2 regions of the Photobacterium makurazakiensis genome follow, and region 1 is predicted to be linked to the other one. Evidence: predicted binding sites of a transcription regulator. Region 1 holds the regulator's gene; the other holds the start of a gene.
What was found. Region 1 encodes PurR, which represses purine synthesis genes. Its sites were predicted from a motif close to TNANGNAAACGTTTNCNTNA; they were not measured.

Region 1 (16,397 bases):
CGGTTCAGCTGATGAGCTGCTTAAACAAATGCCTTTACTCGCCGCAACACCCGCAGGTCAAAACAAAGCCCTCGCCATGATCGATGGTACTGCCCTAATTGGCGGTTTGGGGCTGAAAAGTTTAAGCGAAGCTGAACGTTTAAACACCGTTTTCTATCCAAATTAATATAAGCATTTATTACTATGCAGTTATACCGTATTCCGACACGTATTATTTTTCCAACTGGCCTCGTACTGCTGTTGCTTGCCATTACATCATCAGTAGTCATCGGTCCGATGGCAATCACCTTCACTGATAGTTTCAAAGCCTTAATGCCTTGGCAATCGGATCTGCCCCAACATATACAAATTGTAATTAACCAAATTCGTTTACCGAGAACATTACTTGGAATGGCAATTGGTGCGATATTAGCGCTATGTGGTGCTGTTATGCAGGGGCTATTCCGTAACCCCCTCGCCGACCCAGGTATTATCGGCGTTTCAGGAGGAGCGAGCTTAGGCGCGGCATTAGCTATTGTGTTTTTTGCTCCGCTTGCCGCATCATTTCCTTTGTTGTTAACACTAGCCACCGTTCCCGTTTTTGCTTTTTTAGGCGGGGCTTTCAGTACCTTTTTTGTCTATTACTTAGGCACAGACAAAAACGGTACTTCTGTAACAGTGATGCTTCTGGCTGGTGTGGCTATCGGGGCACTATCAGGTGCTGCACTTGGCCTGATGAATTATTACGCTGACGACCAAGCCCTACGAGATTTATCACTGTGGAGCATGGGATCACTTGCAGGGGCAACTTGGCCTGGCATCACGCTTTCCTATATTACTCTTGGCGTACTGATGTTTATGTTTGATCGCAACGCCAATGCACTCAACGCCTTTTTGCTCGGAGAAGCAGAAGCAAAACATATGGGGGTTAATGTACAAACACTGAAAAGGTTACTGATTTTACTTTGCGCTGCAGGTGTTGGTATTGCTGTTTCACTCACCGGTGTGATTGGTTTTGTTGGCTTAATCGTCCCCCATCTTGGTCGAATGCTCGTAGGGCCTAATCATAAAGTGCTCTTACCATTATCTGCTCTGCTTGGCGCATTAATTCTTTTGGTTGCCGATATGCTTGCACGTATCGCAGTTGCACCGGCTGAACTGCCTGTTGGGATAATTACAGCCCTACTCGGCGCGCCCTTCTTTATCTTCCTGCTCGTAAAACAAAAAGGGAAAATGTCATGAACTTGATGACAAAAAATAGCGTTGAAACAGGATATGCTATTGATGCTTCAGGGCTTAACCTTAAATTGGGTGATAAAGTACTACTTGATGATTTAGCTATTCAGATCAAAAGTGGTGAACTTACCGCCTTGCTAGGTCCTAACGGTGCAGGTAAAAGCACCCTCTTGAAAGTATTATGTGGTGAACAAGAGTCTACAGGCCATGTTTCCTTTTTTGGTAAAAACCGTGCCGCTTGGCCACCAGCTGAACTCGCAAAACACCTTGGTGTGTTGCCTCAGCATAGTAACCTAACCTTCGCCTTTACCGCGCAAGAAGTTGTTGAGCTGGGTGGTCTCCCCTTAGCGCTGACCAATCGAGAAACGGTAAGTCTTGCTAAAGATAAAATGGCTCAAGTCGATGTCACAAATTTGAGTTGTCGCCTATACCCTACGCTCTCTGGAGGAGAAAAACAGCGCGTGCACTTTGCACGGGTACTGACTCAACTCAGTCGCGCTGGTGAGCAGTGTATTCTGATGCTTGATGAGCCAACATCAGCACTCGATTTAGCGCATCAACATAAAACCCTTCAAGTCGCAAAGTCGTTAGCGAAGTCTGGGGCTGCGGTGATCATAGTGATTCACGATTTAAATTTAGCAGCGCAATATGCAGACCGTTTAGTCATTCTTAATGAGGGAAGAATTCAAGCTGATGGTTGCCCGAAGGACGCTTTAACAGAGGAAACGATCGAACGCGTTTATGGTTGGCCTGTTTGCATTACACAGCACCCAATCGATAATTACCCTATTGTGCTCGCAACCTCCAGCCACGAAATTGAAGAGCCCAAATCAACATTAAAACTGGCTATTTAACGGCAAATTGTTGTTAAACAAACCAAAAATAGCTCTTTTTTCATTCTACTTCATTTGCCTTAAAGCCTTCTTAATCAAACTAAAAAGGCTTTATAAACTTACCGTTTCATCTTTAGCAGAACAATTCACCAGATTTATAACTGGTTATAAATAAACCAATTCGTTCTTATCCATAAATAATCCTGATTTATTAAGACAAGAAACATTGCACTCTTTGCTACACTGAGTAAAATGAGAGCGCAAGCGATTACACTATGCAACAATTGAAACCCTGTAATCGCGATAGAATATGAATACTATAAGAAACGAAGCCGCCCATTCGTGTCGCGGCCTTTTGTCGTTTCTGTTATCTGTACTCAACAGAACAGTGAACTGTTTTAGCAGTGCACTACTCTATTGAGTAAAGCTTAAAATTACCTAGGTCATTTGACCCTTATTATTAGAAGAATAAATATGGCAACGATTAAAGATGTTGCACGTATGGCTGGTGTCTCTACAACCACCGTCTCTCACGTGATTAACAAAACGCGATTTGTCGCAGAAGCAACGCAGAAAAAAGTACTGTCTGCAGTTGACGAGCTAAACTACGCTCCGAGTGCTGTGGCGCGTAGCTTAAAATGCAACACAACCCGTACTATTGGCATGTTGGTTACAAAATCGACCAACCCTTTCTTTGCTGAAGTCGTACACGGTGTTGAAGAGTACTGTTACGGTGCTGGTTACACGCTTATCTTATGCAACACAGAAGGTAACCTTGAGAAGCAACGTGATTATTTACGCATGCTGGCTGAAAAACGCGTTGATGGTTTGTTGGTCATGTGCTCAGACTTGGATGAAAACCTACTCGGTCTATTAGAGCGCCAAAAAGACTTGCCTATGGTTGTCATGGATTGGGGACCAGAAAGCCCTCATACAGATAAAATTCAAGATAATGCTGCGTTAGGCGGCTATGTTGCGACTAAGTTCTTCATTGAGCATGGGCATAAAGCTATCGGTTGCTTAACAGGTCACAGTGATAAAACAGCTTGTCGTGAACGCTTAAAAGGCTTTAAAAAAGCCATGTCAGAAGCCGAGCTGGAAGTCGAATCAGATTGGATTTTAGAAGGCGATTTTGAATGTGAATCTGCAGTTGAAGCCGCTAACAAGATCATTGCAATGGACAAACGTCCAACGGCGATCTTTTGCTTCAATGACATCATGGCGATGGGCATGATCAGTACATTTTCACAAGCTGGTATTCGTGTACCTGAAGATATTTCAATTATCGGCTACGATAATATTGATTTAGCACCGTACTTTTCTCCACCGCTAACCACTATTCACCAGCCTAAGCGCCGTCTTGGTAAAACAGCTATCGAAATTCTGTTGGAGCGAGTGAAAGATAAAGAGCATGAGCACCGTATATTTGAAATGATACCAGAGCTTGTGATTAGAAAGTCAGTGATAAACCGAAACACCAATTCGTAACAAGCCAATAATCACTCGAGATAGAAACGGAGGCTTTTCCTCCGTTTTTTTAGTCTTATCCCTATGCCTTATTAGAATAAACACTCAACTTTGGGTGTTTTTTATAATTAAATAAATACAAGATAAAATAATTTATGGGAGCAAGGTCACGCTATTAAAAGTGGGAGCAGGTTCAAATTTTGCTTCTGCGATATTCTTAAACAGTCACGAACAAGGCAAACCTTTCGAAAGATTGGGACGCAAAGCTTCCGGCCTAAGAGTCCATAGTTTTCAATAACTAGTTCGACTTAAGGTAGCGGGGTTGCCGATGGATATAGCAATAGTGATCAGGCGTCATATTTTACATGATTCTGACATTACTCTTTTGTTAATTTTGCTAATCTGAAATCCTCGCTCTGTTGTTAGGTGACCCTAGATTTTTTTCACCGAGAAGAAGCATGGACAAACCAGTACTTAAAAATTCATTACGACTGTTTAGTTGTTTCAACAACGTAAAATCACGCTCGATGTTTGGCGGATTTGGCATATTCGCAGGTGAAACAATGTTTGCACTCGTTGTTAACGACAAACTTCATCTTCGTGCCAATGCTGAAAACGAACAAGATTTTAAACAGGCAGGCTTAAAGCCATATATTTATAAGAAACGTGGATTTCCTGTTGTTACCAAGCATTTTGCAATTCCAGATGAATGGTGGGAAGACACAACTAAAATACTTAGCCAAGCTAAGCGCTCTCTTGAAGCGGCAAAAGAAGACAAAGAAACAAAAAGTAAGGCAGGACCTGAACGTATAAAGGATCTACCTAACTTACGGCTAGCAAACGAACGTATGCTTAAAAAAGCTGGGATTATCAGTGTCGACGCCCTATTTGAAGCCGGTTCTTTGAATGCTTTTAGAGCATTGCAAGATACCCATCAAGGTACGGTAAGCATTGATCTTTTATGGGCTTTAGAAGGTGCAATTAGTGGTAAGCATTGGTCAGTGATTCCACAAGACCGCCGCTCAGAACTTCTTTCAAAGCTTAGTTAACCCTGCTTAGTACCATTAACAAGAGGTGATGATACACCTCTTGTTAATGCATCGTTTGTGGTATTGCTGCTTTCTATTACTACTTCTCATTATTATAAACTCCATAGCATAGCTAGACGTTTAGATACGTTGACCGCACGTTCAGATTGCTTCGTACACCCCATGAATGACAATTAATTGTCAGTAAATCTGAAAGATTGAATTGCCTCACAAAGCTGTTTACAAAACACTCAACAAGCTTTCTTTACTTTATAAAGCTCGTAAAATAACAGCATCTATTTACGGAGGTTATTATGAACTGCACCAAGCCTTTTCCCGGACAAACGGATCAAATGTTCAAGGATAAGTTTGGTAAATGGCCTCGGCTAATGAAGCTATGCGTACTACTCAGTTTACTTCCCCCTGTCATTGTCCTCATTCTTATCCATAACAACATTGCCTCAATGCCAATGATGTACGATGTACTTGTTTACGTTTCAGGCTTTAACGCCCTTCTCCTTACATGGGGACTACTATTAAAAATACGTTCAAAAAAGTATTGGTATCGTAACTACCATATTGGTAAAACAATGCTACTTGCTGTTGTTCCGATTTTAGCCTGTGGCTATATTCTTTTTACGTCCCCACAACCCAATAAAATAGTCACCCAAGCTCAGCATGACCGTCCCGTTCAATTAATAATCAACTAAACGGCTAAATTCACTTTTTTCATCACTCAGTGAAATAATTCAGCTCTTAATTAGGTCTTTGTCTCATATCTATCTGATAATTTGAGTAATCATTGCTCATGGTCAGGTTATATACCCATTGTGGCATAAAAAGTATTCCTAATATTAAGAGGTGATCGTGCGCATTTCAGCCAAAAAAAACTATTCCATTACCATAAAGCCGCTACTTTGGCTTCAAAAGCGCCATTTCGGCAAAGTACTAAACCCAGCGCTCTTATGGGGGCGTAAGCCTACCCTTTTTTGGCTGGTTGCTAGTTTCTTTGGCTATCTTGATCGTCGCTCTTCTCCGTTATCACCCATCATGCGCTCATTAGTTTGCGTCAGGGTCTCTCAACTCAATGACTGCGCATTTTGTGTTGATGCTAATGGCATGAAGTTAGCTGAGCGTTGTGATTCAGAAGAAAAAATAAAAGCGCTCGCTAACTGGCAGCACAGTGAATTATTTGATGAGCAAGAACAAGCAGTATTACGCTACACAGAAACAATGACAATTACAGGTCAACGTGTCACAGCAGAGATACTCGAAACACTTAAACAGTGGTATGACGAAGACACCATTGTAGAGCTCACCGCCCTCATTTCTTTCCAGAACCTCTCCGCGAAGTTCAATACTGCGCTTGACGTGCCTGAGCAAGGATTTTGTTCGCTACCGATACAACCCGATACGGTAAAAGAGAAATCATCGTCGTTATCAAAGCAATAGATTAGGAGCGAATTACATGGATAGAAAAAAAATAGTTTTACTCGCTATCGTTGCGTCCCTACTCGGCGTATGGTTTGCCTTCGATTTAGGCCAGTACTTTACGTTAGAATACGCAAAAAACCAACAGCTAGCCCTACAAGATACGATAACCACCAGTCCGTTATTTTCGAGCTTGGTCTTTTTTAGCCTCTATGTATTGGTAACAGCGTTATCGCTTCCTGGCGCAGCCATCATGACGCTTCTTGGAGCCGCTTTATTTGGCTTTTGGTGGAGTTTACTGCTTATTTCATTCGCCAGTACTATCGGTGCGACACTGGCTTTTTTATTCAGCCGTTTTATTCTTCGAGATTGGGTCCAGAGTAAATTTGGTCACCGCTTGGCACCGATTAACGCAGGCATAAAAAAAGACGGACCGTTTTACCTCTTTACACTACGGTTAATCCCTATTTTTCCTTTCTTCTTAGTTAACTTGCTTATGGGTTTAACCCCTATCAGCACTAAGATGTTTTACCTTGTGAGTCAGGTTGGTATGTTAGCCGGAACGGCAGTCTATATTAATGCAGGTACCCAGCTCGGCCAGATAGACACACTAAGCGGTATTATCTCTGCCCCTGTTATTATCTCGCTCGCTTTACTGGGTGTTTTTCCGTTAATTGCCAAAGCCGTGATGAGTATTATTCAAAAACGCCGCGTTTACGCCCAATGGGAAAAGCCATCTTCATTTGACCAAAATATGGTTGTTATCGGCGCGGGAGCTGGCGGTCTTGTCAGCTCTTACATTGCTGCTGCTGTAAAGGCGGAAGTAACACTCATTGAGCGTCATAAAATGGGAGGAGACTGCTTAAATACGGGGTGTGTACCATCAAAAGCCATCATTCGTGCTGCGCATACTATGGCTGAAATCTCTCGATCTCATGAATTTGGCATTACCACCAGCGTGACTCAGGTTGACTTCAAACAAGTGATGGGACGAATTCATAATGTTATCGCTAAAATTGAACCTCACGACTCTGTTGAACGTTACTCTAAGCTTGGTGTGAATTGTATTAGCGGTGAAGCCACTATCTTGTCGCCTTGGGAGGTAGAGGTAAACGGTGAACGCATTACTACGCGTAATATTGTGATCGCCACAGGTGCGCGTCCATTAGTGCCAACAATTGAAGGGTTAGAATCAGTAAACTATCTGACTTCAGATACTATTTGGCAGCTGCAAGAGCAGCCTAAGCACATGGTAGTGCTTGGCGGCGGTCCAATTGGCTGTGAATTAGCGCAGAGCTTCCGTCGCCTTGGTAGTCAGGTCACACTCATTGAAATGGCGGAACAAGTCTTGATCCGAGAGGATTTCGATGCCGCCGAGCAAGTTAAGTTACAAATGGAGAAAGACGGTGTCACGATAATGACAGGCCACCGTGCATCTAGATTCGAAAAAGTAACAGACGAAAAAGGGATTGAAATTCAACGAGTCTACTTACAGGCAGCCAATGGTGATGAGCTGAGTGTTGAATTTGATGTCGTTCTGTTAGCACTGGGTCGCGTAGCCAATGTACAGGGCTTTGGCTTAGAAGAGCTCGGGATAACAACCTCAGAACGAGGTACTGTCGAAGTTAACGAATACCTACAAACCAAATACCCAAATATATTTGCCGTTGGCGATGTCTCTGGCCCATTCCAATTAACACATGCAGCAGCACATCAGGCATGGTATGCCGCAGTTAATGGCTTATTTGGCAATGTGAAAAAGTTCAAAGCTGATTACTCTGTCTTGCCTGCTGCAACTTATACCTCACCTGAAGTGGCACGAGTTGGAATTAATGAAAAAGAAGCCCAGCAGCAAGGTCTTCAGTTCGATGTGACAACTTACGGTATTGATGACTTAGATCGTGCCATTACTGATGGTGAAGATCATGGATTTATAAAAGTCATTACCCCCAAAGGTAAAGACAAAATTCTCGGCGTTACCATTGTTGGTCATAATGCTGGTGAAATGCTGGCTGAGTTTACTCTTGCGATGCGCCACGGTTTGGGGCTCAACAAAATATTAGGGACAATTCATCCTTACCCAACCATGAGTGAAGCAACAAAATATACAGCGGGAGTTTGGAAACAAGCCAATGCGCCCAAAGGCTTACTGGCTCTCGTTAAAAAGTACCATACTTGGATGCGAAACGAGAAACCAGCTATCCAAACTGATACCATGCAAACAAATGCAACAGTAAAACCAACCGAAGAAGCGCCGCTCAAGGATAAATAGGGACTATATGAAAAAAACTATTCTAGGGTTAGCGCTTGCGCTAACCACTAGCTTCTCAATTGCTGCCGATAAAACCACTGACGACACTCAATGGCAGCAGACATTGGCGGAAGCGGAAGGGCAAACGGTTTACTTTAATGCATGGGGCGGTAGCCAAGAGATTAATAACTATCTTCGCTGGGCAAGCCGTCAGCTAAAGACACAATATGGCATCAATTTAAAACACGTCAAAGTTGCAGATATTGCCGAAACGACTCAAAGACTGCTAGCTGAAAAAACCGCAGGTAAAAACCAAGCAGGTAGTGTTGACCTTGTATGGTTAAACGGTGAGAACTTCCGTTCGATGAAACATAATAACCTGCTACACGGACCATTTACGCAGCGTCTGCCCAATTGGCAGTTCGTTGATACCTCATTACCTATTGATGAAGACTTTACCGAGCCAACAAACGGCATGGAAGCACCGTGGGGGATTGGTCAGCTCGTCTTTATTCATGACAAACACACGCTGAATAACCCGCCTCAAAACTTTGCAGAGCTTCTGAGCCTTGCAAAAGCATTCCCTGGTAAGGTGAGTTACCCGCAGCCACCAGAATTTCATGGCAGTAGCTTTCTTAAAGCGGCACTGCTTGAGCTATCAAATAACAACTCAGCACTTTATGAGCCATTCGATAAAAGTAAATTCGTTGGCGTCACGGCACCATTGTGGTCGTACTTAGATCAGTTACACCCTGTTGCATGGCAACAAGGTCTGCGTTTCCCATCAGGTACGAGTGAAACAATTCAATTGCTTGATGACCAACAGCTATTACTAGCAATTACGTTTAACCCTAATGCCGCCAATGCTGCTATCGAAAATGGTAATCTTGTCGAAACAGCACAAACCTATGCCTTTCAGCAAGGTGCGTTATCGAATATCCATTTCTTAGCAATACCATGGAACGCTACGGCAAAAGCAGGATCACTTGTTACTATCAACTTCTTACTAAGCCCAGAAGCACAAGCTCGAAAAGCTGACGCCGCTATTTGGGGTGATCCATCAGTGTTAAAACCAAACGTCTTGAAAAAAAGTGGCGCTCAAGGATTTACCTTGTTTAAGTCTATCCCCGAGCCTCACCCAAGTTGGATAACCGCGATTGAGCTTGAGTGGCAAAAACGCTACGGCAGCTAAACATTGAAGAAAGCTGCTTAGGCAGCTTTCTAACTTAGGTTCAATATGATTCACGTTATCTTCGCCCTAACCTTAATCCTATTTATTACTCCGTTGCTACCCGGTGTATTAGGCCTCGTTTTACCTGCAGTATCTTGGCTGCCATCGTTAGGCTATGTAGAGCCTAACCTTTCAGCATTCATGACTGTGTCAAATTGGCCCGGTCTATGGCAGTCATTCATGCTAAGCCTGTTCACGGGAGTCTGCAGCACTCTACTTGCTTTATCAGCCTCTTTTTTTATATTACGTCGATACTGGAATACAACGCGTTGGCAAAAAATTGAACGCTTTCTCAGCCCAATGCTTGCCATGCCTCATGTTGCTTTTGCGATTGGTTTTGCTTTTTTACTTGCACCCTCTGGGTGGATATACCGTTTATTAGAAAGCACTGGTTTTAATACCGCCAACAGTTTCAACCTGATCCAAGACCGCTATGGACTAGGACTACTGTTGGGTTTAGCAATAAAAGAAATTCCATTTCTTTTATTGATGAGCATTTCAGTCTTACAGCAGTTACAAGTAAACAAACTACTCGCGGTTGCAAATGGGCTTGGATACTCTAATCGAGAGGCATGGCTTAAGGTTATCTTGCCGCAGTGGCTGCCAAAAATTAGGCTTCCACTATTTGCAGTAGCTGCTTATGGTATTTCTGTGGTTGATGTCGCGCTGATCATCGGCCCCAGCCGCCCTTCTACCCTATCCGTTATCGTGTGGCAGTGGTTTACGGACCCAGATCTCGCGATGTTGCCCAGAGCAGCAGTAGGCGCATGTCTACTCCTCTTTACGACAATGCTCGGGTTAGCACTCTTATCTGTTACTGAATGGCTATGCTTAAGAAAATACCGTCAATGGCAGTTCCATGGCGCCTCTCTATCATCAATACAAACCAAGGGGTTAAGCCTTACTCGGTTAATTGTGTGGCTTGTGCTCTTAATACCTCTTATCCTTACCCCATTACTCTTTACCTGGTCTATCGCTCAGCGCTGGCGTTTTCCTGATTTATCACCAAGCCGATACAGTCTCAGGTTTTGGGAACAAGAGTCTCAGGCGATCTTTGAGCTTGCATGTAATAGCATCATGTTGGCACTCATAAGCAGCGTTATCGCACTAATAATGACCGTTTGCTGCCTAGAATATCGAGATAAGTTCCAGAAAAGCATCCCAACTTGGTGTATTGCTATTCCATTAGTCACACCACAACTGTCACTGCTGTTTGGTATTCAAATCAGTACATACTGGATCGCGGGGCAACACTTTATTGTATGGGTGATATGGAGCCATATCTTCTTTGTTTTCCCATACATGTACCTTGCGCTTGATGGTCCTTGGCGTAGTTATGATAACCGCCTTGATCAATGCGCCAAGAGCTTGGGCCTAACCAGCTGGCAAACATGGTGGCGGGTTAAACGGCCGCTTATTATGCCCGCCATCTATATGGCAATGGCTGTAGGCATGAGTGTTAGCCTTGCCCAATACTTACCAACACAAATGTTGGGTGCTGGACGAATATCAACCGTGACCACTGAAGCGGTCGCACTCGCAAGTGGGCAGGATCGACGAGTCACCGCTATCTACGGATTACTTCAAGGCATCTTACCTTTGGTCTTCTTTACTATCGCATTATCAGCGAGCCATTTTTCTGGCCGTTTTTATCAACAAAAATCGCAACAACGGAGTAACAGCACGGATGACATTATCTGTGGAAAACCTCACTATAAGTAATCGCGAGCACGCGTTATTCTCACCAGTCAGTTTTACTATTAAGCCTGGTGAAGTCGTCGCTCTTATGGGGCCAAGTGGCTGCGGTAAATCAACACTGCTAAGTGTTATCGCTGGCCACCTCTCGAGTGTGTTTACATATAGCGGGCATGTTCAGCTGAATAAAACCAATGTATTAACCCTGAGTCCAGATAAACGAAAAATAGGCATCGTTTTCCAAGACGATCTACTTTTCCCACATTTAACCATTCGTGAAAATTTGATGTTTGGCATACCTGCAAACCTTCGTCACCCACAACGAGTGGCGCTTGCTGATAAGACGTTAATGACACTCGGCTTGGTTGCTCTAGCAGAAAAGATGCCAACAGAAATATCTGGCGGCCAACGGGCAAGGATCAGCTTAATGAGAATGCTGCTATCTGAGCCTCAGGCTGTTCTACTCGATGAACCATTTAGCAAGCTCGATAAAGCCCTAAGACAAGAGTTTCGTGATTTTGTCTTTGAACAAATAGCCATTCGACAAATACCCGCCTTGATGGTCACTCATGACGACGATGATATCCCTTACAACGGTCAAATTATTCAATGGCCTTGGGATGAAACAAATACAGAGGAAAGATCATGCTAGATCGTTATGCCATTAAAGTAATCAAGTGGCCACTAAACACCCTGTCTATACTGCCTGACAAAGCAGGCATTACCGCTAACCAAGTAACACTCTTTGGTTTTTTACTTGGTCTGCTCGCCCTACCAGCCTTGGCTTTTGAACAATATGGCTGGGCACTCGGGTTTATTATTATTAACCGTATTTTTGATGGGCTCGATGGTGCAATCGCACGCCGCCAAGGGATCACGGACTGCGGCGGTTTCCTCGATATTACACTCGATTTCCTTTTTTACTCTCTCATTCCGTTCGGGTTTGTTTTAGCTAACCCTGAAGCAAATGCGGTTGCTGGCGCCTTTCTGATCTTTTCATTCATTGGTACAGGCTCTAGTTTTCTTAGCTTTGCCATCATGGCGGGCAAGCGAAATATCAGCAGCCCGGTCTATAAACAGAAATCGTTGTATTACATCGGTGGGTTAACAGAGGGAACTGAGACCATTACCTGCTTTATCCTTTTCTGCCTATTTCCTCAGCATTTCGCACTCATTGCTTGGATTTTTGGTGCGCTATGCTGGGTAACGACAACAACCCGTATTTGGGCTGGCTACAACACGCTGAAAGCCGATCACACTGTATAAAAATATATAACCTCATCACGGCAAACGAATAAGTCTGCCGTGATTACTTCATTACTGATGCGTAATTGCAACCATCACCCTTTACGACAATTTACCACCATTGCGGCACTAACAAGTATCAAGCTAAGCACTGATACACCGAACCAACTGAAGTGATCAAATACTTTTACGCCGACCAATGATCCCACTGCACCTCCTAAATAATAGCCAAGCATGTAGATCCCATTAATCCGGCTTTGGGCTGATGGGTCAATCGAAAATACAGCGACTTGGTTAGAGACTTGGGCACTGAAAACGCCGAAATCAATCAGAATAATGCCAATAATCAGTCCCACTAAGCTATCACCGTAAAGTCCTGAAACTAAAAAGCCGATAGCAATTAAGCTCAACGCTATAGTGATCATCATACGTGAACCGACTTTTGACACCCACATGCCAGAGAATTTGGCACCGCTGACACCTGCCAACGCAACGATGCCAAACAGCCCCGCTTGCTGCGCATCAAAATTGAACGGGTCACCACTTACATGCAAAGCAAGTGTTGCCCACAACACATTGAATGCAGCAAACCATAAAGCGCCAGTAAGTGCCGACTTACGTAATAATCCATACTGCCTGATCAACCCGAACATGCTCAAAAGTAGTTGAGGATAAGGTATGCGATTTGTGGGCTGGTTAGTGGGTAAAAAGCGCATCAGTAGCGCAGCAAAAAGAATGGCGATACAAGCCGACATCATAAAGACCGCGCGCCAGCCAAAATGCTCGCCAATATAACCGCTGGCCGTCCTTGATAATAAGATACCAATTGTTAGGCCACTCATTAAGGTACCGATAACCCGTCCCTTCTGTTCTGGTGTACTTAATGATGCTGCAAAAGGGATCAACTGTTGGGTAATATTGGCGCTTAACCCAATGGTAAAACAAGCACCAATTAATACTAGAAAGTTATTGGCTGAAAATGCACAAATTGATGCCGTGATTAAAAAAAGTGAGAGGATACCAATAAGACGTTTACGCGCGATGCTATCGCCAAGTGGTGATATAAACAACAGTGCAGCTGCGTAACCAAATTGGCTGGCAGCTGGTATCGCACCTAATGCGTCCCCCCCAATACCCAGCTCTTTACCAATAAGCGGTAATATGGGTTGGTTGTAATACAAATTTGCAACTGTGGCGGACACAGCCGTAGCCATCAAAAACAGTAAACTATTGGTTATTTTGGGCTTCTCACTGAAGCTTACAGTGGCAATACTGGTCATCTCGTGTCTCTATTGTCATCTTTGGCTAGCTAACGTCTAACCGGGAGTTGCCATAGGTTACTGAACTCCTTGCTATGTAAAAAATGATATAATTTGATTGCAGCTATAGCAAAACCGTATAGCTAGCGCACTCTATGGGGCATCGGCGAAATGAACCAGTACGGTACTGTTCAACCAAGAGAGATGTAGGTAGGAAATGGAATTAAAAACGCTAAAGAGCTTTATTACTGTCGCAACATTAAAAAACTTTTCTGCTGCCGCTCGGGAATTGAATACGGTTCAACCAGCCATTAGCCGCCATATCACGGCACTAGAAGAGGAGTTAGGCGTGAAACTGTTCGTGAGGAACTCACGAGAAGTACATGTCACCGCCGCAGGGCAACAGCTACTGGTGGATGCAACAACATTGCTTAATCAAGCCCATTTGACTAAACAGCAGGCTCAGCGTACCGCAAGGGGCGAAATCGGTACATTGCGGATCGCTTACCTCGGCTCTGCGTGTTTGACGTTCATTGCGGATCTCGTGCGTAATTATAAATCCGAACACCCATATGTTGAAGTCAGCTTACTCGAAATGACGGCTTCTGAACAAATAAAGGCGTTTCAAGACAAACAAATAGATGTAGGCTTTTCTCGTCCCCTACCTTCTCCGATGAAAGAGCAATTTAACAGCATGCATGTTTACACTGACACTTGGGTCGTCATAGTGCCTAATTGCCATGCTTTAGCCAGTGGTCCATCTGTTAACCTAACAGAGCTGGAACATGAACCCATTGTATTATTTAACCGGAGTGAAGCCGTTGGCCTATTTGATGAAATTATCACACTTTGTCGCCAATCTGGGTTTTCACCCCAAATAGTAAACCAACCAACGCGTATGCAAACTGTTATTACGACTGTCGCAGCAGGGTTGGGGATCGCGATTGTGCCTAAATGCGTTACACAGCTACACAGTGTTGGCTGCCAAGTAATTCCAATAACCAACCTATCGCCCACAATTCAAACCTTACTCCATACGAATAAGCAGGAAGTCACACCGACTGCCCAGCATTTTAAAGACAAAGTGCAGGATCAACTTCCCTTCATCCAAAAGCTAATGGCTTGAAACTCGTCAGCACATGCTCAAGTGGACGATAAAAAACAGCTATCACAAGGGGGGAACAGTGATAGCTGCTTGACCTGCAATATTAAAAGCTATCTTTCGATAATAGGGATTCACAGCAAAGATAATCCACTACGATATAATACAATCCAAGCTATGAATTTAGTCCTTTTTCCTTCTCGGAACAAACCGCACCATAGCCTTTTATATATCCGAACTCCCAGCTTAAAGATATTCGGTCATTATAAAATCGATTGATATTATAGTTATCTGTATGTCTTCTTTCGTCAGTCATTGCAGACCAAAATTCATTAACATTTTGATCAAGATACACATCTAACCGTCCATACTCATCAAATAGCATTTGGTACTCTTCATCGGTTGCAAAATCACCATATAACTTACAAACATTATGTAGCTGTCCGCGCGATGGTGAATTGACGTTCAGTTGATCATTTGCATAGTAAAAGCGTGTTCCGTCTTCAGATGTATGAAACGGTTCAGCATAGGAAGACGGTACAGATACAGCAGCAATCCGCCTTTCATCCTCTGCTTTTAAGATCAACAGTGCATTGTTCTTCATCGTATTGCTTGTTCGAGACACAACAATAGGCTTATCGCTAGTAGAGGAAAGCGTGTATTGGTTACCTTGTTCTGGCGCTTTATTATTTACATCATGGTAATTAGTAATGCCTTCATCTTGCAAAAGCAACGTAGACATTTTCAGGTTATTCGCCTGCTTAGCATACAATTTAATTGATACGCCTTGCTCATCTTCGCTTGTCGCCACAGCTAGGAAACTACCATATTTCTCTGGTTGAAGCTCAAGCCTTTGAGTATGTTTTGCCGTCTGAAATACACCTGGCTTAGACTCATAAACAACATCTTCATACGGTACATCTGAGAAACGTTCCTTATAGTAGTCACTCATTACAGATGCATATTTATCTGACCAACCATAAGCCATGCCAGATGAATGGCTATAACCCATATTATGAAAAAGCTCATGCGAAAATACATTGCTTAACCAAGTACCGTTATCTCTTAAGGCATTTTCTTTAATTAATAAATCTTTACCATTTGCCATACCACCAGCACTTGATAGCTCTAGTAATATCATTGAAGTGGTAATCTCCTTTGTTGCTACTCTTTTCAAACGTTCAGAAAATAAGTTTAACCCTTCATTATATGAATCCCAATTTGGGCACGAGTTACTCGTATTGCACTGACTGAGGAAATATTGATATTTCCGCTCAAGAACATCAGATTGATTATATAAATGCTTCATAAAGCTCATTTGCGCTTCATAATTCAACCTTAACTGTTCAGGGGTACGATTACCGCAATTCTTTTGGCATGTCCGTTCACCTTCATCATAGTGAGCACCCCAATATGACAAATCAAAATCTACTAGTGGGCTTGGATCAATAAATTCTATGCTTCGAATCTGATTTGGGTTTACTTTAATTCCAGAAAGTGAAAATTCAGTTTTTGTATGCGCTTCAATTTTCTCGCCTAAATATGAAACTAAAACACTTCCATCAATGTTTTCTATTTTAAAAGCTAGCTCTTCAAACACGCGAGGCTGTTTGTTTACGATGGTTAACATGTCACCATTT
Region 2 (16,397 bases), on a different contig from region 1:
ATGAGGCGTTAATCCTAGAGTTGGCTGCAAGCCATGATGTGCTAGTTACGGTTGAAGAAAATGCCATCGCTGGTGGTGCTGGTAGCGGCGTAAATGAATTCTTGATGAAAAGCAAAACACTCAAGCCAGTACTTAACATTGGTTTGCCAGATCGCTTCATTGAGCAAGGCACACAAGCTGAGCTTCATGCTGCACTTGAGATTGACGGTGCGGGAATTGAAAAACAAATTCGTGCCTACCTTGCCGACTAATTCATTGTTCATTACCTAATAAAAAAACCGCGCTAAGGCGCGGTTTTTTTGTCTTGCTCAAGGCAGGGTTAGAACAAATTACCAACCGAACCAGTAGCCAACACCCCAAAGGGCGATCATTGCCATAAAGCCCGCTAATATGTCATCGATCATAATACCGAAACCACCGTGTACATGCTTATCAAGCCAGCTGATCGGCCACGGTTTTACCATATCGAAAAAACGAAATAGCACGAAGCCTGCAAGTACCCACTCCCAGCTCACAACAGGGGCAATCGCCATGGTGATCCAAAAACCGACAAATTCATCCCACACAATACTGCCGTGATCATGCACGCCCATATCGTCTGAGGTTTTTTGACAAATAGTCACGCCTATCACTGCCGCCACCAATGTGATCGCCAGATACACCGCAAACGGTAGCTGTACCATTAATAGGTATAATGGGATAGCCGCAACCGTACCCATAGTGCCAGGAATGATGGGTGACAAACCACTGCCAAATCCTGTCGCCAAAAAGTGCCATGGGTTTTTAAGGTTTATATAGTCTTTAGGGTTTCCCACTACTTACTCCGAAAAATGATCATAACCATGAAGCTGCCAATGAAGTGGCTTTGCATCTCGAATTAACGTGATCCCACTGCCTGGACGTAACTGACCGACACAGGTTGCTGTTACACCACTGTGTGCTAAAGCCGTTTCTACTGCGCCTCTATTCTGCTCGGGCACAGTAAAGCATAATTCGTACTCTTCGCCACTCGTTAACGCGAGTTGCAGTGCTTTATCACGTTGAGGTTCAAATTGTTCAAGCTCTGGCGATAGAGGTAATTTATCAACTTCAATCACCGCTGCAAGCCCAGAACGTTTCAAAATGTGTCCAAGATCAGAAACCAAGCCGTCAGAGATATCCAACGCTGCCGAGGCAAGCCTTCGCAATGCCTGACCTGCAAGGATCCGAGGCTGAGCCATAAAATGACGTTCAACCAAGGTATCAGCCAATACTTGATCTGCCAATGAAACTTGGCCAAGCAATACCGCCAAGCCAGCAGCACTATCGCCCAGGTTGCCAGTAACAAATACCCAGTCACCCGAACTTGCACCACTACGTGTTAACGCTTCGCCTTTAGGCACAAAACCATGAACGGTTAGTGTAATGCTCAGCGGGCCTTTCGTGGTATCGCCACCAACTAACTGCACATTATAATATTCCGCTAATGCAAAAAAACCTTGGCAAAACTGTGCTAGCCACTGCTCATCAGGTTCTGGCATGGTTAATGCCATCGATACCCATGCTGGTGTCGCTCCCATTGCAGCCAAATCACTCAAATTTGAAGCTAATGCTTTATGGGCAACCCTTGCAGGATCAGCGTCATGCAAAAAATGCGTTCCAGCCACTAATGAATCAGTACTGACGGCTAACTGGCTACCCATTGGTAGCTCTAGCAGCGCACAATCGTCACCAATCGCTAATGGCACATCTTTGCGATTCACAACCTGTCGTTCAAAGTATTGAGCAATTATATCAAATTCATTACGAGCCATAATCGTTGCTTATTTTATCCAGACAGAAAAAAGGCCAGCGATGCTGGCCTTTTAAAATCATATTTGATTACTTCTTACGAAGTGATGGTGCTGCTTTATCCAACACACCATTGATAAACTTGTGACTATCTTCAGCACCAAAGGCTTTCGCCAATTCGATAGCTTCGTTGATCACAACTTTGTATGGTACATCGTCACGCTTAATCATCTCGTACATCGCAAGACGAAGAAGTGCAAGTTCCATCTGATCAAGGTCTTGTAGAGGACGCGACAGGTATGGACGCATTTTGCTGTCCAATTCCTGATGGTTCAATACAACACCTGTTAGAAGATCGCGGAAGTAAGCAACGTCTGTATGCGGTGCTGCAAGCGTCGGCGCATCGGCCTGATGCTCTTCTTCTTCAAATTTATCGTCAGAAAGAAAATGTAGCTCGATATTAGCAACATTGTCTTTCGTGATTTGCCAAGAATAAATTGCTTGTACAGCAAACTGACGTGCATTACGACGTGCGGCTGGTTTCACATTAACCCCCATTAGGATTCAATTTGGGACAGGACATTAACCATTTCAAGCGCGCTTAGTGCAGCCTCTGCCCCTTTATTACCAGCCTTGGTACCGGCACGCTCGATGGCTTGTTCGATAGAATCTACAGTCAGAACACCAAATGCTACTGGAGTATTGAACTCAAGAGCAATTTGCGCCAGACCTTTATTACACTCACCGGCAACATAATCAAAATGCGGCGTACCGCCACGGATCACAGAGCCAAGCGCAACGATAGCGTCATAACGATCGCTTTTAGCAACTTGTTGAGCAACCAGCGGAAGCTCGTATGCACCTGGGCAACGAACAACAGTGATGTTGTCTTCGCTTACTTGACCCTGACGTTTCAGAGCGTCTAGCGCGCCTGAAAGCAGGCTTTCGTTGATAAAGCTGTTGAAGCGTGCAATTACGATAGCTACTTTTGCGTTTGGTGCCGCGATGGCGCCTTCAATTACCTTCATGGGCCTTCCTGTGACTATGTCTTTTCCGGTATGAGAAACCGCGGGAGTCTACCACACTTTATAGGTTATACCAATTGGCATATGTGATAGACCTTCGCTGTCGCAATATCTCATAAATTAATAATGAGTAAATGATAAATAGGCGGCATCCCGCCTACATAATTATTCGCAGATGTACTCTACGGCCTCTAAGCCAAAACCAGACAACGAATGGTAACGTTGCGTGCTTGACGAGAGTAAACGCATTTTTGAAATGCCTAAATCAGATAAAATTTGCGAGCCAACACCTACCTGACGAGACTGATCTTTCGGGTTCAGTTTCACCTTCGGTAGCCCCTCTGATTGTGCAGCCATCTGTTTCACTTTGGTGATCATTGATGCTGGGCATTCTTGCTTACTCAAGACAACCAGTACGCCATCCTCATCAGCAATGCGCTTCATTGCTGCGGGCAGGGTCCACTGAGATGCGCCTGAGTGAAGAATATCTTTAAATGTATCTTGCAGGTGTACACGCACCAGAGTCGGCTTACCCGCAACCACCTCACCTTTCTGTAAGGCATAATGAACTTGGTTATCGATAGTGTCACGATAAGTGATCATCTCAAAGTCACCAAACTCTGTCGGCAGTGTGCATTGAGCTACACGCTCAATGGTGGTTTCGTTGTTATTTCGGTACTCAATAAGATCTGCAATCGTACCTAATTTTAACCCATGCTGCTCCGCAAAGACTTCAAGGTCTGGACGGCGTGCCATCGTGCCATCTTCATTAAGAATTTCAACAATGACACTTGAAGGTTCATGGCCTGCTAAACGAGCAATATCACAACCCGCTTCAGTATGACCCGCACGCGCAAGTACGCCACCTTCTTGTGCCATCAACGGAAAAATATGGCCGGGCATGACAATATCAGAAGCCGAAGCATTCGCTGCAACAGCCGCTTGAACAGTACGCGAGCGATCAGCCGCAGATATTCCGGTTGTAACACCTTCTGCCGCTTCAATTGAAACTGTAAAGTTGGTGCTGAACTGCTCGGTGTTATCCTGAACCATTAAAGGTAGGTTCAACTGCTTACAGCGAGCTTGGGTCAATGTTAAACAAATAAGGCCACGACCAAACTTCGCCATAAAGTTAATGGCATCAGGGGTGATCTTGTCGGCTGCGATAATTAAATCGCCTTCATTCTCACGATCTTCATCGTCCATAAGGATCACCATCTTACCCAGACGGATATCTTCAATGATGTCCTTTGCACTGCTTAATGCCATAACAATACCTTTATTTAACCTTGTATCCAGCTCTAGTAACCAAGGAAGCCGCTTTTCGCCAGCAGATCCATAGTGACTTCTGATTTTTGTTCTGCCGCTTTATCACCGAGCATTAAACGCTCAAGGTAACGAGCAATCACATCCACTTCAAAATTGACCTTATGGCCAACCTTGAATGATTCCATGGTCGTTTCTGCCGCGGTATGCGGTACGATAGTTAACTTAAATTCATCGCCACGAATAGCGTTCACCGTCAGGCTAATGCCATCAATGGATACAGAGCCTTTTTCAGACACGTATTTAGCCAAGTGAGCCGGTGCTTTGACCCAAAACTCAATCGCACGGCCGGTATGATTACGCTCGATAATTTCTGCAACATCATCAATGTGGCCTGATACCATGTGGCCACCAAAGCGTGTGGTCGGCAACATCGCTTTCTCTAAATTGGCTTTCTGCCCAGCGCGATAACTTGCAAACGCAGTGCGCTTCAATGTTTCCAGAGATAGATCGGCCACATAACCCGAGCCTGTCAGCTCGACAACAGTCAAACACACGCCATTGGTTGCAATGCTATCGCCCAATTTTACATCGGATAAATCCAACGTGGCTGAATCAACCGTTACAGAAATATCTTCCCCTTTTGGGGTAAGGGCTGTAATCGTTCCTACAGCTTCGATAATGCCAGTAAACATGGAAACCTTTCTTTCTTATATGTCATTGAGTCGGGCTGTGATCCGAATATCGGGTCCAACCATACGCACATCAGTAATTGTCAGTTCAGGAACATCAGACATTGCTAACAATCCCTTGAGATCGACTAAACCTCGGCTATCACTCCCCATCAACTTAGGGGCTTGATATAAAATTAATTCATCAACCAAGCCAGCCGCTAATAGGCCACCAGCCAATTGGGCACCCGCTTCCACCCAGATATGATTAATGTCATTAGCAGCTAGTTCAACCATGAGTGCGTCAAGATCAATACCACCCTGAGCATTAACTGGGGCGCTCATCACAAATTGTTCAACATTTGTAGGCCAAAGTACATTGTCAGCCTGATGACGAACCAGCATGATCTCACCCGGTAAGCCGATTAAATGATGATTCGGTGTTACTCGGTTCTGGCTATCAATAACGACACGTTTAGGCTGGCGCAGATTCTCCTCGGGATAATGCCGATGGGTCTCATCACCCAGCTCTTTCCAGCGAATGTTCAACGATGGGTCGTCGGCCAATACCGTCGCGCTGGTTGATAGTATTGCCCCCGCTTTAGCACGGTAGCGCTGAACATCAGCCCGCGCGGCTGGGCCGGTTATCCACTTACTTTCGCCATTGGCCAAGGCCGTCCTACCATCAAGGCTAGCGGCTAATTTCAGCTGCACAAACGGTTTTCCGGTTTTCATTCGCTTGATAAACCCCGGATTCAGCGCTTTTGCATCTAGCTCTAACAGACCGGTTTGTACTTCAATGCCTGCGACCTGTAACATTTCAATGCCACGGCCAGCGACTTTCGGATTCGGATCAACCATGGCACATACCACGCGGCCAACACCAGCTTCAACCAAAGCTTTGGCGCACGGTGGCGTTCGGCCAAAGTGAGAACAAGGTTCAAGGGTGACATAGGCGGTAGCACCCCGAGCTTTCGCTCCCGCAGCTCTTAATGCAAAAACTTCAGCATGTGGTTGTCCGGCTTGATAATGATAGCCTTCACCCACGATTTCTTCTTCGTGAGCAATTACACAGCCAACATTCGGGTTCGGTGCCGTCGTAAATAGACCGCGTTTTGCCAATTCAATGGCTCGGCGCATCATAGCGTGGTCAATAGGTGAGAACATCTGACTTCGATATATCTAAGGCTAGCCGGAGCCGTAACTCCGGTAGCAATTTATTTTTCTAATTTGGCAATTTCTTCGCCAAACTCACGAATATCTTCAAAACTGCGATAAACAGAAGCAAAGCGGATATAAGCTACTTTATCCAGCTCTTTCAACGCCTCCATCACTAAGTTACCAATCATATCAGATGGTACTTCACGTTCACCTGTTGCTCGCAGGCGTGACTTAATAGTATTGATGGCACGTTCTATATCATCGGCGCTCACTGGTCGTTTTTCCAGTGCACGTTGAATACCGCCACGCAGTTTTTCTTCATTAAACGGGTCACGGTTGCCATTGGTTTTAATCACTCTTGGCATAACCAGTTCGGCTGTTTCAAACGTAGTATAACGTTCGCTACACGCCAAGCATTGACGTCGGCGACGAACTTGATGGCCATCAGCCACCAAGCGGGAATCAATTACCTTGGTGTCATTTGCACCACAAAAAGGACAATGCATCTTGCCTCCTAATTTTCGTCATCCCAGTGTAACTCATTTCATTACGTTATAGAGAGCTTTAGGCGGTTTTTCTATGGGTTTAATAAAATTTAGAAGTGAAATGGATATGGTTCTATAGATATTAAAAAGGCCCGCATGAATGCGGGCCCAAGAGATTTCAAGTTTTCATTACTGTTTAAGCAATAATCACCTTGTGATTAAGCGTAAACTGGCAGGCGCTTACAGATCTCAAGTACCTTCGCTTTTGTTGCTTCAAGAACTTCTGGCTTGTCCGTGTTGTCTAACACGTCACACATCCAGCCAGCAAGCTGCTTAGCATCTTCTGCAGTAAAACCACGGCGAGTAATTGCAGGTGTACCAACTCGGATGCCCGATGTTACAAACGGGCTACGCGGGTCATTCGGTACACTGTTTTTGTTTACCGTAATGTTCGCAGCACCCAGTGCAGCATCCGCTTCTTTACCAGTGATACCTTTATCGATAAGGTCAACAAGGAACAAGTGGTTTTCAGTGCTGCCAGATACAATCTTGTAACCGCGCTCAAGGAATTCGCCCACCATCACTTTGGCATTTTCAACAACGCGAGCCTGATACTCTTTGAACTCAGGCTCCATCGCTTCTTTGAAAGCAACCGCTTTAGCAGCAATCACGTGCATTAGTGGGCCACCTTGGCCACCAGGGAAAACAGCAGAGTTCAGTTTCTTATAAAGATCTTCACCTTCACAAGACAGAATTAGGCCGCCACGCGGACCTGCTAGGGTTTTATGCGTTGTGGTGGTCACAACGTGTGCGTGTGGGACAGGGTTCGGGTATACACCTGCTGCGATAAGGCCAGCAACGTGTGCCATATCAACGAAGAAGTACGCACCTACTTTATCGGCGATTTCACGCATACGCGCCCAATCACACACTTGTGAGTATGCAGAAAAGCCACCGATGATCATCTTCGGTTTGTGCTCAAGCGCCAATGCTTCCATCTCTTCGTAGTCAATTTGACCAGCTTCATCGATACCGTAAGGAATGATGTTGTAAAGTTTACCCGAGAAGTTCACAGGTGAACCGTGAGTCAAGTGGCCACCATGTGCTAGGCTCATACCCAAAACAGTATCACCAGCATTAAGCAGTGCCATGTAAACGGCATTATTTGCCTGAGAACCTGAGTGCGGCTGTACGTTCGCGTATTCTGCACCAAATAGCTCACATGCACGATCGATCGCCAGCTGTTCTGCTTTATCGACAAACTCACAGCCACCGTAGTAGCGCTTGCCTGGATAACCTTCAGCATATTTGTTCGTTAGCTGAGAGCCTTGTGCTTCCATTACACGTGGGCTGGTGTAGTTTTCAGAAGCAATCAGTTCAATGTGCTCTTCCTGACGCGCAGTTTCTTCCTGAATAGCTGCAAATAGTTCAGCGTCATAATTAGCAATGTTCATATCGCGCTTTAGCATCTGTATCTCCTGACTCAGATTATATCCGTACCTATTTGCTCAAAAGTGTCACTTTTTTGCATTTGATACAAATTGGTTGTAAACATACCATTTCGGGCAATTAACGAAAATTAGCAAAGCTAGGCGCCACGTGGACGCAAACGTTTTCGTTACCCCTTTGTATAAGGCTATATTTTACAGAATTTGATCTAAATCAGGTAGCCCTAAAGTAATTTTTTATTGGTATTTATTTCGATGATGGCATGAATTGTTTTCATCTTGGTGAATCAACCACCACACACCGACATAATTACGTTTCATTTTTTACAAGAAAACAGCAAATTTATTTTTTTACATTAGCGTATTTAATTATGTACACCACCAGCAACATTCTTTTCTTACTGACTCTCTGCTTTTTCCTGATAGGGCTTTATTATGGCCGCCTTCAAATATAAGGAGTATTGTTTTGAGCGGTTACCATCATTCATTAAAAGAAAACATCATTGCTATTCTTACAGGTACTTTCGTTGTTTCTCAGGGTGTTTTCTTTTTACAGCAAGCAGATTTGTTAACCGGTGGAACAACAGGTCTAGCCTTACTTGCAAGCCAGTTTGTTGACCTATCGTTTGGCCAGCTGTACTTTTTGATGAACTGCCCGTTCTATTTAATAGCATGGTTCCGTATGGGACGTAGTTTTGCTATTACCAGCATTATTTCCGGTGGTATGGTGTCAGTAATCACTGACAATTTGCATCATGTGCTTGAAATTAGCCGCCTTGAGCCCCTTTACTGTGCAATTATCGGTGGCTTATTAATGGGGCTAGGTATGCTGATCCTATTTCGCCACAAAACCAGTCTTGGCGGCTTCAATGTCTTAGTGCTGTTTTTACAGGAAAAATTTGGCTGGTCGGCAGGCAAGCTTCAGATGTGCATCGATATCAGCATTCTCGTGGCCTCGTTCTTCTTAGTTAGTCCAATGGTACTTTTATTCTCTATCATCGGTGCCTTCATGTTGAATTTAGTCCTGGCGATGAACCATAAGCCTGGCCGCTACAGCGGTGAACTCAAACCGCAAGCAAGTAGCTAAACTAATTTTGCGACAGACAAAACGAAAAAGGCTTGCCAACTTGGCAAGCCTTTTTTCATGTATTGCGTACGCCCAATCATTTCTGATCTCAGGCAAGCAGAAGAAGGTAATTTGTATGAGTGTGAAGGAATTTCGCTCAAGAACGCAGAGGAAGCACTTAGTTCACACCTAGCAAGTCAACTCTGGCTAAACTGTTTCATTCTCTGGCAAAGAGGAAGCGCGGAGTTTATAGGCATAAATGAGCACTTCCGATACCGCCAGAGGATGAAACAGCGACGACAGAGAGGACTTTAGATCGCGTCCTCGTCTTCCTCACCCGTCCTGATCCGCACCACACGCTCGACATCAAACATGAAAATTTTACCATCACCAATTTTGCCTGTTTGCGCGGTTTCGATGATCGTGTCGATACATTGCTCTGCAACTTCATCAGACACCACAATTTCAAGTTTTACTTTTGGCAAAAAATCGACCATGTACTCAGCCCCACGGTACAATTCCGTATGCCCTTTTTGACGACCAAAGCCTTTAACCTCAGAAACGGTCATACCTGTGATCCCGACATCGGCGAGGGCTTCGCGAACATCATCAAGCTTAAATGGCTTAATAATGGCTTCAATTTTTTTCATCTTCATCATCCTTTGCTGAGCAGAGGTCACTGGCGTGCATTTCGATAAGAGACGACATCATCGACGCCAACTGCCTGATTAATATTGATTACAGTATACCAAATGGAACGTTTGAGGTTCAGTGTTTTTCAATTGGTAATACAACATCGGTGTCCATCATTTTTAGCAGGACCACGACAGCAAAAATAAGCACAGAGCTATTTAAAATGACGACCGAAAACGGCCGAAGATCTGAGCTTACAAGCGAAGGCAGATAGGGGATCATGCTGTAACCGAAAAACATCGTTACGGCAGGAATAAAGAAATATAACGGGATAAATCCCCAGCGACGTCCTCGGGCGAGGCCGACGGAAGCAAGAATACCAGATAACAATACCAAAATAGCAATAATGCTTGGCACAATACCGACTTGCTTAAAGCTCATGACTGTTGCGAACGTATCCGCATACCGAAGTAAACAAATCATCACGAGCACTGCCAACCCTTTACCTGCGTTGGCTAAACCATTCCGTTGGTTGTCCATTTTAGTCTCTTCCATGAAAGCAGATAGGATAAATCTAAAAAATATAAGCACATCTCCTATGTGGCTATATTCAGTAGTACAATACAATATGACTCAAAATTTATGTTTTACATCACCCTCCTCACTAATTATTTAGACACGTATTTTAGTTATAGTTCCGATCATTACTTTGATCTATACATGCAATACATTGAATGGCTATAAATAGTTAGTACTGTGTTTTCACAAGATCAACAAAACCGCCTAACGTTCTGACGACCCGTGTCGTCACCTTCGTTTCGTACCGGTGGCGATTCAACCATACCGCTTTTAAGCCAACCTGCTTTGCTGCTTCTGCATCGTTCATCGGATGATTGCCAATAAACCAACACTCATGGGCATTTTCCTTCGCCAACCTGACAGCCTGTTGGAATATGTGAGGGTCAGGTTTTGCCACACCAGCCTGCTCGGAAGTTACAACAAAGCGGAAAAAGTCTTTGATATTGGTGTCTTGAAGCTTCGCTTCCTGCTGAAAGGTGAAACCATTGGTGATCACGGCCAGTGGCGAAATCGTTTGAAGTTGCGTTAAGGCCGGTAATACATCAGGAAATAGTCGCCAGTGTTGACGATAAATTTGGTAATACTCACCAATTAAATTATCTGCCTGCTCATTACTTAAGGGCTTTTTGAATAGCTCACTGATCCGGGCTCGGCGCAAACCTTCAAAATTTAATTCACCAGCTCGCCAGCGAACACGCTGCCGATCGGTTATGTCACGCCAAACCGTTTCAGGTGATTGCAAACAGCCTTCAATAAGATCATGGGGGTATCGTGCAATAAAAGTGCGAATTGCATCTTGCTCAGCACCATCGTGATCAAGCAACGTATTATCAAGATCGAAAAAAATCATGTCGCCTCTCCCCTATCTAACTGATATTCAGCTTAATCATACTCTTTCAATTTAGGCGAGGAATTTATTGAAAATTTGCTACTAAAAACAAAAAGCCGCTCATATGAGCGGCTTTTTTAATCAGTTAGCTTTCGCTTAGCCAATATTGACACGAGCATTACGGAACATGCGCATCCATGGGCTGTTCTCGTTCCAGTCATCTGGATGCCATGAATTAGCAACAGTACGGAATACACGCTCAGGGTGCGGCATCATAATAGTTACGCGACCGTCTTGCGTAGTTAAACCGGTAATACCATTTGGTGAACCATTCGGGTTTGCCGGGTAGTTCTGCGTTACATTACCGTAGTTATCAAGGTAACGTAGGGCTACCGTGCCAGATTGCTCAATCGCATTCAGGTGCTCGCCATTACGCACTTCAACTCGGCCTTCACCGTGAGAAACCGCGATAGGCATACGAGAGCCAGCCATACCATTGAAGAACAATGAATCACTTTGCTGAACCTCAACTAAGCTGAAGCGTGCTTCAAAGCGCTCTGATTCATTGCGCACAAAGCGTGGCCACAAATCGGCACCTGGAATTAATTCACGCAGGTTCGACATCATCTGACAACCGTTACAAACACCTAATGCAAAGGTATCGTTGCGATGGAAGAAGCGTTCAAACTGATCACGTGCCATGTTGTTGAACAGCACTGATTTCGCCCACCCTTCACCGGCACCAAGTACATCACCGTATGAGAAGCCACCACATGCAACCAAGCCATTAAAGCCTTCTAGCTGAACGTTGCCCGAAAGAATGTCACTCATGTGAACGTCTTTCGCTTCAAAGCCAGCACGGTCAAATGCCGCAGCCATCTCAACGTGTGAGTTAACACCCTGCTCACGCAAGATAGCCATTTGTGGCTTCGCGCCCAAGTTGATTGCAGGCGCAATAAACGGCGCAGCAACATCTTCATTGATGTCGAACGTTAGTTTGGTGTTCAAACCAGGATCTTGCGTGTCTTTTTTCGCTTCAAATTCTTGCAGTGCGCCGGCTGGGTTATCACGCATTGCCTGCATTTGATAAGTCGTCTCAGCCCAAACAGTACGTAACTCGGTACGGCTCTGCTCTAGGACGCGATCGTTGCCATTCCAAATACGAACGACATCTTCATCAATCACAGTACCAAGCACATGGCTACAAGCTTCTAGACCATTAGCAGCCAGTACCGCCTGTACGGACTCTAAGTCTTCAGTACGAACTTGAACAACCGCACCTAGCTCTTCATTAAATAGCATCGCTAGAACATCGTCACACTGATCGCCAGCAGTGATGTTCAAATCAACTTCAACACCCGTGTGACCGGCAAAGGCCATTTCAGCTAAGGTTACATACAAACCACCATCACCGCGGTCATGGTAAGCCAGTAGCTTCTCGTCGCGTACTAGTGCCTGAACAGCATTGAAGAAGCCTTTCAGTAATTCTGGGCTATCAACATCTGCCGGCTTATCACCAAGTTGCTTGTAAACCTGCGCCAATGCTGTTGCACCAAGGCGGTTCTGGCCACAACCTAAATCGATAAGTAATAAACTTGAGTCGCCTTTGTCTGTACGTAGCTGTGGTGTCACAGTCTTACGAACATCTTCAACGCGACCAAATGCAGTAATAACCAGTGACAGTGGTGAAGTCACTTCTTTTTCTTCACCGTTTTCTTCCCACTTGGTTTTCATTGACATGGAGTCTTTACCAACTGGGATAGTCAAGCCAAGTGCTGGACACAGTTCTTCACCAATTGCTTTAACTGCTTCATATAGACCCGCATCTTCACCAGGGTGACCCGCTGGCGACATCCAGTTAGCCGACAGGTTAATGCGTTTCATATCACCAATGTCTGCACTTGCAATATTGGTAATTGCTTCACCAACTGCAAGGCGAGCTGATGCGCCAAAATCAAGCAGAGCAACAGGCGTACGCTCACCCATCGACATCGCTTCGCCGTGGTAAGTATCGTAGCTCGCAGCCGTTACTGCACAGTTAGCCACTGGTACCTGCCAAGGGCCTACCATTTGGTCACGAGCAACAAGGCCAGTTACCGTACGGTCACCAATGGTGATCAGGAAGGTTTTTTCAGCGACTGCTGGTAGGCGAAGTACACGCTGAGTCGCCTCTTCTAGCTCGATACCAGAGCGGTCAATTGCCTGACCTTCAACTTTCAGTGTTTTCGCGTCACGGTGCATCTTCGGCGCTTTACCCAATAGAATATCCATTGGCATATCGATTGGTGTATCGTCGAAGTGGCTATCTTCAAGTGTTAGATGACGCTCTTCAGTCGCTTCACCCACTACCGCATACGGTGCACGTTCACGCTGACAAATTGCGTCGAATGCCGCCATGTTTTCTGGCGCAATGGCCATTACATAGCGTTCTTGTGATTCGTTACACCAGATCTCTAGCGGGCTCATGCCTGGTTCATCGTTTGGTACATCACGTAGCTGGAATTTACCGCCACGCTCACCATCATCAACAAGCTCAGGTAATGCATTTGAGATACCGCCCGCGCCCACATCGTGGATAAAGGCGATTGGGTTATCGTCACCCATCTGCCAACAACGGTCGATAACTTCCTGACAACGACGTTCCATTTCTGGGTTTTCACGCTGTACTGAAGCAAAATCAAGATCTTCAGCCGATTGACCAGAAGCCATTGATGATGCTGCACCTCCACCAAGGCCGATGTTCATCGCAGGACCACCCAGTACGATCAGTTTCGCACCAACAGGGATCTCTTTCTTCTGAACGTGATCTGCACGGATATTACCCATACCACCAGCAATCATGATTGGCTTGTGGTAACCACGTACTTCTTCGCCATTGTGTGACGTGACTTTCTCTTCGTAAGTACGGAAGTAACCAAGTAGGTTTGGACGACCAAATTCGTTATTAAATGCTGCGCCACCCAGAGGGCCTTCAAGCATAATGTCTAATGCATTAACGATACGGCCTGGCTTACCAAAATCCGTTTCCCAAGGCTGTTCAAAACCAGGAACACGCAGGTTAGAAACCGTAAAGCCAACCAGACCCGCTTTTGGCTTACCACCAATACCCGTTGCGCCTTCATCACGGATTTCACCGCCTGAACCTGTTGATGCGCCCGGCCATGGTGAAATTGCCGTTGGGTGGTTATGCGTTTCTACTTTCATCAAGATATGTGCAGCTTCTTGATGGTAGTTATATTGACGAGATTCTGGGTTCGGGAAGAAACGACCCACTTCAGAGCCTTCCATTACTGCGGCATTATCTTTGTATGCCGACAGAACGTGCTCGTTATTCTTCTCGTAGGTGTTTTTGATCATCTTGAACAGTGACTTTTCTTGATCAACACCGTCGATCGTCCAGTCAGCATTAAAGATTTTATGACGACAGTGCTCTGAGTTAGCTTGAGCAAACATCATCAGTTCGATGTCATTCGGATTGCGACCAAGTTTAGTGAAGTTTTCCACTAAGTAGTCAATTTCGTCTTCTGCTAACGCCAAACCCAGTGTTACGTTTGCTTCTTCTAGGGCTTTGCGGCCACCAGCAAGAATATCAACCGATTTCACAGGTGCAGGTTCAGCTTGAACGAATAAGGCTTGTGCTGCTTCAAACTCACCGAAAACCACTTCCATCATACGGTCGTGGATCAGGCCTTTCAGCACTTCAATGTGTTCATTCGTTAGTGTTGCCGTAGTTTCTACGTAATACGCTGTGCCGCGCTCTAAGCGTTTAACATTGCTTAAACCACAGTTGCGGGCGATATCAGTTGATTTAGAAGACCATGGCGAGATAGTTCCCGGACGAGGCGTAACCAGTAACAGCAAGCCAGTCGGCTCGTGCTCTGCAATCGTTGGACCGTAGGTAAGCAGGCTTGCAAGCTTACTTTGCTCGTCAGCATTCAGCGGTGCAGATACATCAGCAAAGTGCATAAACTCAGCATAAATGCCTGACACAGGCAGATCTAATTCGCGGCAACGCTCTAGTAGCTTATTAACGCGAAACTCAGACAGTGCGGGTGAACCACGCAAAATTTCCATGTGCGAACGTCTCTCGATTAGCAGTTGAATGAAGGTGATATTGGCCTAACCCCCAGCATTATTCTGGGATAATTACGTCAATTTCACCTCGCTTTACAAAATATTCAAAGGCGATGTGCTCATGATGTGGCGTAGTATAAGGGAAAAAAATTTGTGACGTAACACCTGACGCAACCGTTTGCGTGTTTTTTTTTCAATTGTTCGAAAAAAACTGATAATTTGCCGATAACTTTGCGGATCCGCTGAGCTTTGGTATAAAGAACATCCTACTATTACGTGAGCATAGTTTGTTGAGCATTAACCGACCGATTATTCAGCTACAGCGTTTTACCGCTGTACTCTTTAGCCTGCTGTTATTGAGTGGCTGTCTCTGGCAAGAAGAACCTCGCACCGATCTTGAGCGTATTCGAGAAGATGGTGTGCTTCGTGTCGGAACACTCAATAATCAACTCTCTTATTATATTGGCAGTGAAGGTCCAACCGGCCTTGACTACGAAATTGCTCGCCTTTTTGCCGAGAAGCTCGGCGTAAAGCTTGAAATGAAGCCAATGTTCACCTTATCTCGGCTTTTTCCTGCCCTTGAGCGTAATGAGGTCGATCTGCTTGCCGCTGGCTTAACCATGACCGATGAGCGCTTAGCAAACTTTCGAGCTGCACCGGCTTATTATTATGCCAGTCAAAAAGTCGTTTATAAAAAAGGCCAGTGGCGCCCTAGAAGCCTGAGTGATCTTGCGCAGAATAAAGGCAGCTTTACCATTGTCAAAGGCTCAAGTTACGAACTCACACTGCAAGCACTTAAACAGCAATACCCAACATTAGAATGGAATGCTGTTGAAGAAACCGATAATGATGAATTACTACGTCAAGTTGCAGCGGGCGAATTAGACTATACGATGGCTGATTCTGTTGAAGTCGCACTCAACCAACGAATTAATCCCGATGTTACGACAGCCCTTGAACTCACCGAAGATGAACCCATTGCTTGGTTTATCAATCAAACCAGCGATGACAGCTTATATGGCTTACTCATTGAATTTTTTGGTGATATCCAGCAAAGCGGTGAACTCGCTAAGCTTGAAGAGAAATATTTAGGCCATGTCGACACGTTTGATTACGTTGATACCCGTGCTTTCTTACGCGCACTTGAGAGTACGCTTCCCAAGTGGCAAGGGCTCTTTAAACAATATGCTAACGAATTTGACTGGCGCTTAATCGCGGCGCTGTCGTATCAAGAATCACACTGGAACCCTCGAGCTGTTTCGCCAACAGGAGTGCGCGGCATGATGATGTTGACCCTACCGACAGCGAAATCAGTAGGAGTACAAAATCGTCTTGACCCAGAGCAAAGTATTCGTGGCGGTGCGCTATACCTACGCAAGATGATCAACCG

Region 2: a site for PurR is predicted at 7,980-7,999, ahead of glyA (serine hydroxymethyltransferase). Genes of this name have one in related genera too.

The regions. Positions count from the first base shown of each region.
Region 1 is NZ_JAKJSJ010000043.1:37,822-54,218, reverse strand. Features, by position in the region: gene L4D09_RS18830 (heme/hemin ABC transporter substrate-binding protein) at 1-166, shown strand, start outside; gene L4D09_RS18825 (FecCD family ABC transporter permease) at 184-1,221, shown strand; gene L4D09_RS18820 (heme ABC transporter ATP-binding protein) at 1,218-2,069, shown strand; gene purR (HTH-type transcriptional repressor PurR) at 2,523-3,536, shown strand; cyclic di-GMP riboswitch class I at 3,741-3,845, shown strand; gene L4D09_RS18810 (TfoX/Sxy family DNA transformation protein) at 3,974-4,564, shown strand; gene L4D09_RS18805 (hypothetical protein) at 4,858-5,253, shown strand; gene L4D09_RS18800 (carboxymuconolactone decarboxylase family protein) at 5,411-5,995, shown strand; gene L4D09_RS18795 (dihydrolipoyl dehydrogenase family protein) at 6,012-8,246, shown strand; gene L4D09_RS18790 (ABC transporter substrate-binding protein) at 8,254-9,417, shown strand; gene L4D09_RS18785 (ABC transporter permease) at 9,463-11,178, shown strand; gene L4D09_RS18780 (ATP-binding cassette domain-containing protein) at 11,144-11,803, shown strand; gene L4D09_RS18775 (CDP-alcohol phosphatidyltransferase family protein) at 11,797-12,417, shown strand; gene L4D09_RS18770 (MFS transporter) at 12,492-13,676, opposite strand; gene L4D09_RS18765 (LysR family transcriptional regulator) at 13,873-14,781, shown strand; gene L4D09_RS18760 (carbohydrate-binding protein) at 14,933-16,397, opposite strand, start outside.
Region 2 is NZ_JAKJSJ010000010.1:90,388-106,784, reverse strand. Features, by position in the region: gene dxs (1-deoxy-D-xylulose-5-phosphate synthase) at 1-251, shown strand, start outside; gene pgpA (phosphatidylglycerophosphatase A) at 330-815, opposite strand; gene thiL (thiamine-phosphate kinase) at 819-1,793, opposite strand; gene nusB (transcription antitermination factor NusB) at 1,861-2,328, opposite strand; gene ribH (6,7-dimethyl-8-ribityllumazine synthase) at 2,328-2,798, opposite strand; gene ribBA (bifunctional 3,4-dihydroxy-2-butanone-4-phosphate synthase/GTP cyclohydrolase II) at 2,961-4,064, opposite strand; gene L4D09_RS02905 (riboflavin synthase) at 4,097-4,756, opposite strand; gene ribD (bifunctional diaminohydroxyphosphoribosylaminopyrimidine deaminase/5-amino-6-(5-phosphoribosylamino)uracil reductase RibD) at 4,772-5,899, opposite strand; gene nrdR (transcriptional regulator NrdR) at 5,950-6,399, opposite strand; gene glyA (serine hydroxymethyltransferase) at 6,597-7,847, opposite strand; gene L4D09_RS02885 (YitT family protein) at 8,293-8,913, shown strand; gene glnB (nitrogen regulatory protein P-II) at 9,204-9,542, opposite strand; gene L4D09_RS02875 (hypothetical protein) at 9,661-10,065, opposite strand; gene L4D09_RS02870 (HAD family hydrolase) at 10,274-10,954, opposite strand; gene purL (phosphoribosylformylglycinamidine synthase) at 11,090-15,007, opposite strand; gene mltF (membrane-bound lytic murein transglycosylase MltF) at 15,298-16,397, shown strand, end outside.